DNA from 3 places in the Pseudoalteromonas sp. T1lg10 genome. Region 3 is predicted to be linked to each of the others. Evidence: predicted binding sites of a transcription regulator. Region 3 holds the regulator's gene; each other region holds the start of a gene.
The links. Region 3 encodes sigma-54, which starts transcription at its own class of promoters, with help from an activator protein. Its sites were predicted from a motif close to GTTGGCACGNNNNTNGNNT; they were not measured.
Positions count from the first base shown of each region.

Region 1: the regulator sigma-54 is predicted to act here: its motif matches at 1,329-1,347, upstream of C2M17_RS04105 (DUF3192 domain-containing protein).
Region 2: the regulator sigma-54 is predicted to act here: its motif matches at 1,263-1,281, upstream of glnA (glutamate--ammonia ligase).

Region 1 covers NZ_PQBV01000004.1:376,937-380,196, forward strand. Annotated here, with positions in the region: gene C2M17_RS04100 (diguanylate cyclase) at 1-870, shown strand, start outside; gene C2M17_RS04105 (DUF3192 domain-containing protein) at 913-1,290, opposite strand; gene C2M17_RS04110 (D-2-hydroxyacid dehydrogenase) at 1,427-2,371, opposite strand; gene zntR (Zn(2+)-responsive transcriptional regulator) at 2,508-2,921, shown strand; gene C2M17_RS04120 (SO_0444 family Cu/Zn efflux transporter) at 2,905-3,260, shown strand, end outside.
Region 2 covers NZ_PQBV01000004.1:11,425-14,684, reverse strand. Annotated here, with positions in the region: gene typA (translational GTPase TypA) at 1-852, opposite strand, end outside; gene glnA (glutamate--ammonia ligase) at 1,339-2,745, shown strand; gene C2M17_RS02405 (DUF4124 domain-containing protein) at 2,908-3,260, shown strand, end outside.
Region 3 covers NZ_PQBV01000018.1:85,365-88,624, reverse strand. Annotated here, with positions in the region: gene lptA (lipopolysaccharide transport periplasmic protein LptA) at 1-446, shown strand, start outside; partial or broken gene lptB (LPS export ABC transporter ATP-binding protein) at 443-1,169, shown strand; gene C2M17_RS06570 (RNA polymerase factor sigma-54) at 1,193-2,683, shown strand; gene hpf (ribosome hibernation promoting factor) at 2,709-2,996, shown strand; gene ptsN (PTS IIA-like nitrogen regulatory protein PtsN) at 2,998-3,260, shown strand, end outside.

The DNA of each region.
Region 1 (3,260 bases), on a different contig from region 3:
GATGAATTAAACCAAGCGATTTTAACCAAAACCCTCACCCCTCAATACCAGGTGCATTGTGTCAATGATGCCGAGGCCATGTTTGCTTGGCTTGAGGACAACAGTGCCGATTTGATCTTACTTGATATCATGCTCCCGGGTATGGATGGTTACGAGGCGCTAAAACAGCTCAAACATGATGATAAAACTCAGCCCATTCCCGTCATTATTATCTCCGCCAGTGACTCCAGTGGCGATGAAGCCAAGGGCCTTGAGCTTGGCGCCATGGACTATATTAGCAAGCCTTTTGGCAGCGCCATTGTTCGTGCCCGAGTGAAGAATCAGCTGACCATTAAACAAAAAAATGATCTGTTGGAAATGCTGGCGAGCATAGATGGCTTAACGGAAATTCCCAATCGTCGTTATTTCGACGAACATTTTGCTCGTGAATGGCGCCGCAGTGTGCGCGCCGGATTGCCTTTGTCTGTGCTATTGATAGATATCGATTACTTTAAGCGTTACAACGACTGCTACGGGCATCAGCAGGGTGATGAATGTTTGAAAAAAGTGGCTTCGGCCCTGGTCAATAATTGTCAACGCGGCAGCGATTTTATCGCCCGTTATGGTGGTGAAGAGTTTGTTGCGGTTTTGCCCGGCAGTGAAGAAGACACAGCCATGGCTTTGGCCAATAAGCTATGCAGGGTGATCCGCGAGCTTAATATTCCCCATATAGACTCACCCATTGCTGAGCACATCACCATCAGCATTGGCGCCACCACCTTTAATGGCGACAACGACGACAACTGTGAAATGGCCTTGATTGAAAATGCCGACAGGGGCATGTATCAGGCCAAGCAAGACGGGCGTAATAGCGCCGCTTTCTACGGCTAAAAAAAAGCCGCGTGGGCTTTAATCCACGCGGCTTTTTTATCTTTATAGTTTACCGACCAGTGCCTGATAGGCGCTATCACCAATACTCACCAAACGACCAGCCTTAAATACCAAGGGTGTACATTCATTTTTGCTGATTTTGCCATCGGACTTAACGCTTTGCGTGGCATAAAACAGCACCTGATACTCTTCACCCTGATGAGCAAAGGACTCACTGAAATCCGGTGTGCCCAGGGTTTCTTTGATCACAGCAGCGCTGTTCCCTAGCTCAAGGTGGGCAATATAGTCGCGATTTTGGCGCTGTTGTTTTTGCCAGTCGCTTGATGACCAATGGGCGTCGGCTTCACCGTCATTCACCGAAACGATACAACCACCAAGTAGAGGCAGGGCGACAAGGGCGCAAAGAAGTGCTTTTTTCATTGTTTTATCCAATTTTTGTTATCTAGTTGGCATTGAATAATCAAGTTCAATGCCAAAAATTTTACTTTATATTTTTCAATTGGTTACACATTATTCTTTTAAGCTGGTTGGTGTTATTTCAAAAGAGTTGGCGAATTTAGCCAACCCGATTGCGAACTTCACCATTGGCATAGGCGCGAATATTTAAGGCCAGCTGGTGGATCAGCCTGTCTCTGGCCTGTTTTGATGCCCAGGCTATATGCGGTGTGAGCAGCAGGTTGTCACCCTGATAGCGAACCAAAGGATTTTCAGGGTTGGCCGGCTCTTCACTGAGCACATCTAAGGCTGCGCCGCCTAGGGTACCATCGGCCAGGGCTGTGGCCAGATCTGCTTCGTTGATAATGGGGCCGCGGGCGGTGTTGACTAAGACGGCTGTCGGTTGCATTAAGGCCAGGGTATCGCGATTTATTAACTGCTCTGTCTCGGCGTTAAGTGGGCAGTGAATGCTGACGATATCCGCCTGCGCCAGCGCTTGTTCAAAAGCGATGCGCCCGGGGCGCGGGGCTTGGCCGCGACGTTCGGCAATAAGCACCTGCATATCAAAGGCATGGGCTACCTTGGCCAGGGCCTGGCCGAGCTCACCATGGCCGATAATGGCAAGTTTTTTACCCGCCAGCTCGGCGATCTCATAATCAAGGCGGCAAAACATCTCGCTTTGTTGCCAGGCGCCTTGGCGACAGTCATCTATATACCTATGCAGGTTATTAAGCAGTAAGGAGATCAAGGTAAAGGTATGCTGCACTACGCTGGCGGTGGAATAGCCGGCAACATTACACACAGCAATGCCATGCTCCTTAGCGGCAGCGATATCTATGTTATTGGTGCCGGTGGCGGCAACACAGATAAGTTTCAGCTTAGGCAAGGCCTTAAGCTGCTCGGCGCCAAGTTGCACCTTGTTGGTGATCACTACATCGGCGTCGGCGCAGCGCGTCACTACATCTTCTGCTGATGTCAGGGGGTGGCGATGAAATTCTCCTAAGGTGGCAATTGGTGCCAGTGAGTTTGCTCCTAAGGTGTCGGCGTCTAACATGACGATGTTCATTTGTGCTCTCCAAATAGGCTATTGGCGCTAGTCTTTCATGGACCGACGTTGAGCGCAAAATTAATCCTTGACCTTAGTGTTAACTCTAAGGTTTATAATGCCTGCTAAGCAAAGAGTTTGAGGGGGAGGAGTGCAGATGCGTATAGGTGAATTGGCCAAACAGGTGGACATGAGTACGGATGCACTGCGTTATTACGAGCAGCAAGGACTATTGAGCGCGCCTCAGCGCAGCGCCAGTGGCTATCGTCAATATGGGGGTAAGCACATGGCACAATTGCATTTTATTCGTCGAGCCAAGGATGTCGGCTTTAGCCTGGAAGAAATTGCCGAGCTGTTAAAGATAAACTTTGAAAAGGCCGAGCACAGCTGTCAGGAAGTGAAAGATCTGACTCTGAAAAAGCGTGATTTGGTGGCACAGCGGATCGCCGAGTTACAGCGCTTTCATGCTTCGCTGTCGCAACTGGCCGAGCAATGCTGCGGCAGTAGCGCCCCGGCGCAACATTGTTCGATTCTGACCGCACTGGAGGACATAGATGGACTTAATCAGTAATTTTTGGCAATTGTTTGTGTTGTCGGCACCTTGGCTGATGCTGGGGTTGTTGATTGCCGGAATCATCAATGTGTATTTGCCGACGCACTTTCTCAATCGTCACCTGGGTAAAGAAGGCCTCTGGACCACGGTGAAGGCGGCGCTTATCGGTGCGCCCATGCCTTTGTGCTCCTGCGGCGTGATCCCGGCGGCGGTCGGCTTAAGACGAGCGGGTGCGTCAAAAAGTGCGACAACGTCATTTTTAGTGTCGACGCCGGAAACCGGGATTGATTCCGTCTCCGTTTCCTATGCCTTATTGGGTCCCTTTATGGCGGTGATAAGACCCATAGCCGCCGTTTG
Region 2 (3,260 bases), on a different contig from region 3:
TTTCAGCTCACCAAGACCTGTGATAGCTATGATATCGCCCGCAGTTGCTTCTTGCGCTTCGTGACGATCTAGACCCAAGTAAGTCAATACCTGGCCAACTTTACCGTTGCGTGTTTTACCGTCAGCACCGATAACAGTGACTTGCTGGTTCACTTTAACGGTACCGCGCTTGATACGACCAACACCGATTACGCCTACGTATGAGTTGTAATCAAGCTGAGAGATCTGCATCTGCAATGGACCTTCAGGATCAGCATCCGGCGCTTCAACTTCGTTAACGATCGCTTGGAACATAGGTTCCATGTTGTCTGAAGGCTCATCTAAATCTAATGTTGCCCAACCGTTGATAGCTGACGCGTAGATTACTTTGAAGTCTAGCTGTTCGTCAGTTGCACCTAGGTTATCGAATAGATCGAATACTTGGTCCATAACCCAATCAGGACGAGCACCTGGCTTGTCGATTTTGTTGATAACAACGATTGGCTTCAAACCCTGTGCGAACGCTTTCTGCGTAACGAAACGCGTTTGCGGCATAGGACCTTCTTGAGCATCTACAAGAAGAAGTACTGAATCAGCCATCGATAGAACGCGCTCTACTTCACCACCGAAGTCGGCGTGTCCTGGAGTATCTACGATGTTGATGTGGTAATCGTTCCAGTTGATTGCCGTATTTTTAGCTAAGATGGTAATTCCACGCTCTTTTTCAATGTCGTTAGAATCCATCACTCGCTCTTCGTTACCACCGCGAGTTTGCAGTGTGCCCGATTGCTCAAGCAATTTATCAACCAGAGTCGTTTTACCATGGTCAACGTGCGCGATGATCGCGATATTTCTTAACTTTTCGATGCTCATATATCTACTTAAGAGGCAAGCCTCATTGTTCCTAGAGGATCCACGCTCGGCAAACAACTACCTGCGTTGGGTTTAAAAGGGCGCGTATTATCCCTTATAACGTCACTAGATGAAAGTTTATCCAACATTATTTTTCTGTGACTGTGACCTAATTGTCATAACGCACCGTTAGTGTGGATAAAAATCAACCACAGAAAAATCTTAGCAGGTATTTTTCAGCTAACCTATTGCACCTTGCACAAGGTAAGCGCTTTAATCTAAAGCAAGCCTTGAGCGGGCCATAAACCATGGCTTAAAAAAGGGCAAAACAAATGCACCAAAGCAAGGCAAATGCGCACCAAAAGGGTGCATAATAGCTTTATTGAAATAACACGTTTAATTAAAACCCTTTACAAACATACAGTTAAATAGTTGGCACGATTTAAGCTTATGAGTGCACAATTGCAGTAACATGCAGCACACAAAATATTCCTAGTTGGAGGACACATGTCACATACGGTTTTAACTTTTATTAAAGAAAATGACGTTAAGTTCGTAGATTTACGCTTTACCGATACCAAGGGTAAAGAGCAGCACCTTTCTATCCCACATCACCAAGCAAACGAAGACTTCTTCGAAGAAGGTAAGATGTTCGATGGTTCTTCAATCGCTGGTTGGAAAGGCATTAATGAATCTGACATGGTACTTCTACCAGACGTAAACAGCGCCAAGCTTGACCCGTTTGCTGAAGAAACCACACTGATTGTACGTTGTGACGTAGTTGAGCCTTCAACACTACAAGGTTATGAGCGTGACCCTCGCTCTGTTGCTAAGCGCGCCGAAGAGTACATGCGCTCTACTGGTATCGCCGACACAGTTCTATTCGGTCCAGAGCCTGAGTTCTTCCTATTTGACGATGTTAAGTACAAAACCGATATGTCTGGTTCTATGTACAAGATCGATGCCGAAGAAGCGTCTTGGAACTCAGACCGCGACTATGAAGGCGGTAACACTGGCCACCGTCCTGGCGTAAAAGGCGGTTACTTCCCGGTTGCGCCTGTTGATTCATCACAGGATTGGCGTAGTGCAACCTGCTTGGTACTAGAAGAGCTAGGCCATGTAGTAGAAGCACACCACCACGAAGTAGCCACTGCCGGTCAAAACGAGATCGCCACTCGCTTTAATACCATGGTTACCAAAGCCGATGAAATCCAAGAGATGAAGTATGTTATCCACAACATGGCTCACCTTTATGGTAAAACGGCTACCTTTATGCCTAAGCCTCTAGTTGGCGACAACGGCTCAGGTATGCACTGTCACCAATCACTAGCTAAAGACGGTAAAAACCTTTTCGCAGGTGACAAGTACGGCGGTCTTTCTGAAGAAGCGCTTTACTACATCGGTGGTATCATCAAGCACGCTAAAGCGATCAATGCCTTCACCAACCCGGCAACTAACTCTTACAAGCGTCTAGTTCCTGGCTTCGAAGCTCCGGTAATGCTTGCTTACTCGGCACGTAACCGCTCTGCATCAATCCGTATTCCAGTGGTTCCTTCAGAGAAAGGTCGTCGTATCGAAGTACGCTTCCCTGACCCTGCGGCTAACCCATACCTGGCGTTTGCAGCTCAGCTTATGGCTGGTCTTGACGGCATTAAGAACAAGATCCACCCTGGCGATGCCATGGACAAGGATCTATACGACCTACCTGCGGAAGAAGCGGCTGAAATCCCAACTGTTGCCTCTTCACTAGACGAAGCCCTTGCTTGTCTTGATGCAGACCGTGAGTTCTTAACTCAAGGTGGCGTATTCACTAATGACCTAATCGACGCCTATATCGCGCTAAAGGCCAAAGAAGTTGAAAAGCTAAACATGACAACTCACCCAGTTGAGTTCGAAATGTACTACAGCGTATAAAACAGATAATGACAATTTAGTTATATCATGTGTGTTCTCAAAGCCTGCTCTGCGGGCTTTTTTTATGGAAAAAATACAACCTTTGGACTAAAGTTAATACCTAGCCAGTAACTTGGCTTATTTTGCTAACTATAAGAATAACAACCATAAATAGGATTTAACGTGAACACAAGGCTGTATATTTTAAGTATGGTCGTGCTGCTAACTATTTTTAGTACAGCATGGGCCGCACCGAGCAAAGACATCTACGTGTACAAGGATGAGAATGGCGTATTGGTATTTTCTGACACCCCGCGCAAGGGAGCAGAAAAAGTCACCCTTAACGCTCCGGTAATGAATATGCCCAGCATCGATACCAGTGTTCTCGATGAAGTCGATGATGAACTGGAGCAAGTCAAATTTAGCATAACTATCACCTCACCGACGCAAGAAGAAACCATTCGCGACAACACCGGCTCAGTGCATATCAGTGGGCAGGTGAAACCAAGATTTTTACAAGGACATAGCGTACAGCT
Region 3 (3,260 bases):
TGACGGAAGTACAGATCGACGCCGATAAGCAGCAGGCGCTGATCAAAGAAAACATCACCATTTTTGATAAAAATGTGCACATTGTTCATGGTCAACGAGAAATCAAGGCGGATCGCCTTGAGGCCCACCGTCGCCCTGAGTTAGGTGATAACAAGCAGCTGCTTATTGCCACCGGCAACCCGGCCATCTACAGTGAAACCATGGACGATGGTACGCAAATCACCGCTTCCGCTAAGGAAATCCGCTACGATGTAGCCACGCAAATGCTACAGATTTCCGGCACCGCCAAAATTGCCATGGCCGATCAACAGATCGTCGCCGAGACGATCAGCTATGATATAAACAAGCAGCTGATCAGTGCCGAAAAAGATAAAGATTCGAGCACCCGTGTAAGAACCACGCTCACACCGCAAAATGACGAGCAAAAAGAGAAGGGACAACCATGACCACGCTGAAGGCGCAAAAGCTGGCAAAAAGCTATAAAGGCCGTGAAGTGGTCAAGGATGTGGGCCTGGAAGTCAAAGCCGGCAGCATAGTCGGCTTGCTTGGCCCCAACGGCGCCGGTAAAACCACTACCTTCTATATGATTGTGGGTCCTGGTACCAAGCGACAAGGGTGTGATCAGCATCGATGAGCAGGATATCACCCTGCTGCCCATGCATTCACGCGCCCGTTTAGGCATAGGTTATTTGCCGCAAGAGTCTTCTATTTTCCGTAAATTAACCGTCTATCAGAACCTGATGGCTATTTTGGAAACCCGTAAGGACCTGGATAAAAGCGGCCGTGAAAGCGAGCTCGAAGGTCTGCTGGACGAATTTAATATTCAGCATATTCGTGAGTCATTAGGCATGGCCCTGTCCGGCGGCGAACGCCGTCGTGTGGAGATTGCCCGCGCCCTCGCCGCTAACCCGAAATTTATTCTGCTCGACGAACCTTTTGCTGGTGTTGACCCTATTTCGGTGCTAGATATTAAGAAAATCATTGAACACCTCCGCAACCGTGGTATTGGCGTTCTTATTACCGATCACAATGTGCGCGAAACATTAGATGTATGTGAAACTGCCTATATCGTCTCCCATGGCGAGCTAATCGCATCAGGAACTCCCCAACAGGTATTAGCAGATCAAACAGTACGCGATGTGTATTTAGGTGAGCAGTTTAGACTTTAATCACAAAAGGATTGTTAGAGTACATGAGGCAATCATTACAGCTGCGTCTAGGCCAGCAATTAACAATGACCCCACAATTGCAGCAGGCTATCCGCCTGTTGCAGCTCAGTACTTTGGATCTCCAACAAGAAATTCAAGAAGCGCTTGATGCCAACCCCTTGCTCGAAATCGAAGAAGAGCATTACGGCGATAGTGACCTGCCACGCGATAAAAATTCGGCGGCCGACAGCGATAGCGACATTCAAAGCAATAACAGCACAAGCAATCAGGACGAAGTTGAAAGCGGCGACGCCCTCAACAATGACTCGATCAGCGATGAGCTGCCCATGGATGTGTCCTGGGACGAGTACATCAGTGCCGCCCCGGTTGCATCTGGGCCCATGCCCGATGACGAGTCTATTTACCAAGGCGAAACCACAGAAACCCTGCACGATTACCTGATGTGGCAATTACGCCTCACCCCGTTTAGCGCCATAGATGAAGCCATTGCCACCGCGATTATCGAAGCCATCGACGACAACGGCTTACTTACCGTTAGCACCGAAGACTTGCTCGAAAGCATCAACCATGATGAGCTGGAAGAAGAGATTGAACTCGACGAAATAGAGGCCGTGCTTAAGCGAGTTCAAATGTTTGATCCCATTGGTATTGGCGCCCGCTCACTACAAGAGTGCTTGTTGATCCAGCTCAAGCAATTTTCGCCTCAAACCCCTTGGCTTAACGAGACGAAAGAGGTAGTTTGTAATTATATTGATTTGCTTGGTAACCGTGACTACCGCACCTTAATGAAAAAGACTAAGCTTAAAGAAGCCCAGTTGAAAGAGGTGATGACACTGATACACAGCCTGAATCCCAAACCCGCCGCGACCATAGTGCGCGAAGAGTCGGAGTATGTGATCCCGGATGTATCGGTGAAGAAGGTCAAGGGTCGCTGGAAGGTGGAATTAAACCCCGACAGCATGCCGAAGATACGTGTCAACGATCACTACGCATCCCTGGGTCGCAACTGCAAATCACAAAGTGACAGCCAATTTATTCGCTCTCACTTGCAAGAGGCAAAATGGTTTATAAAGAGCCTGGAGCAACGCAATGACACCTTACTTAAAGTAACTAATTGCATTGTTCAGCAACAACAGGCATTCTTTGAACATGGCGAAGAAGCAATGAAGCCAATGGTTCTTAACGACGTTGCAGAAATGGTGGAAATGCACGAGTCAACAATCTCTCGTGTTACCACACAAAAATACATGCACACGCCACGTGGGATCTTTGAGTTAAAGTACTTTTTCTCCAGCCATGTGAATACCGAGAATGGAGGTGAATGCTCATCCACAGCGATTAGAGCATTGATCAAAAAGCTAGTAGCCGCGGAAAATCCTGTAAAACCGTTAAGCGATAGCAAGATTACCGACATACTAGCAGAGCAAGGAATCAAAGTGGCTCGACGAACGATTGCAAAATATCGTGAATCGTTGGCCATACCACCGTCAAATCAACGTAAAAGCTTGATATAGACGTTAGACAAGAAGGAAAATGCTTATGCAATTAAATCTTACCGGTCGTCATGTAGAAATCACAGACTCTCTTCGCAACTATGTAAATAGTAAATTTGCCAAATTAGAGCGTCACTTTGACCACATTAATAATGTGCATGTTATTCTTGATATCGAGAAACTCACACAAAAAGCAGAAGCAACACTTCATGTAAACGGCGGCGAACTGTTTGCCACCGCAGAGCATCAGGATATGTACGCGGCGATCGATGGCTTAATTGACAAATTAGACCGCCAGGTAATCAAACATAAAGAGAAATTGTCTCGTCATTAAAATGAGCTTAGATTTACTTTTTTCCAAGGACTGCAGCAAGGCTGCGGTCCTTTTTAATAGCAAAAAAAGAATGTTGGAATACCTCTCTCAGGTAGCACACCAACATATCCCCCACCTCAGTGAGCAAGCTATACTGGATTCCCTTCTGGCTCGTGAAAAGCTTGGCAGCACTGGCATAGGGAAAGGGGTTGCCATTCCACACGGTCGCCTTGAAGGCATAGAGAATACCCTGGCCATTATCGTCACCAACCGTGAAGCCATCAA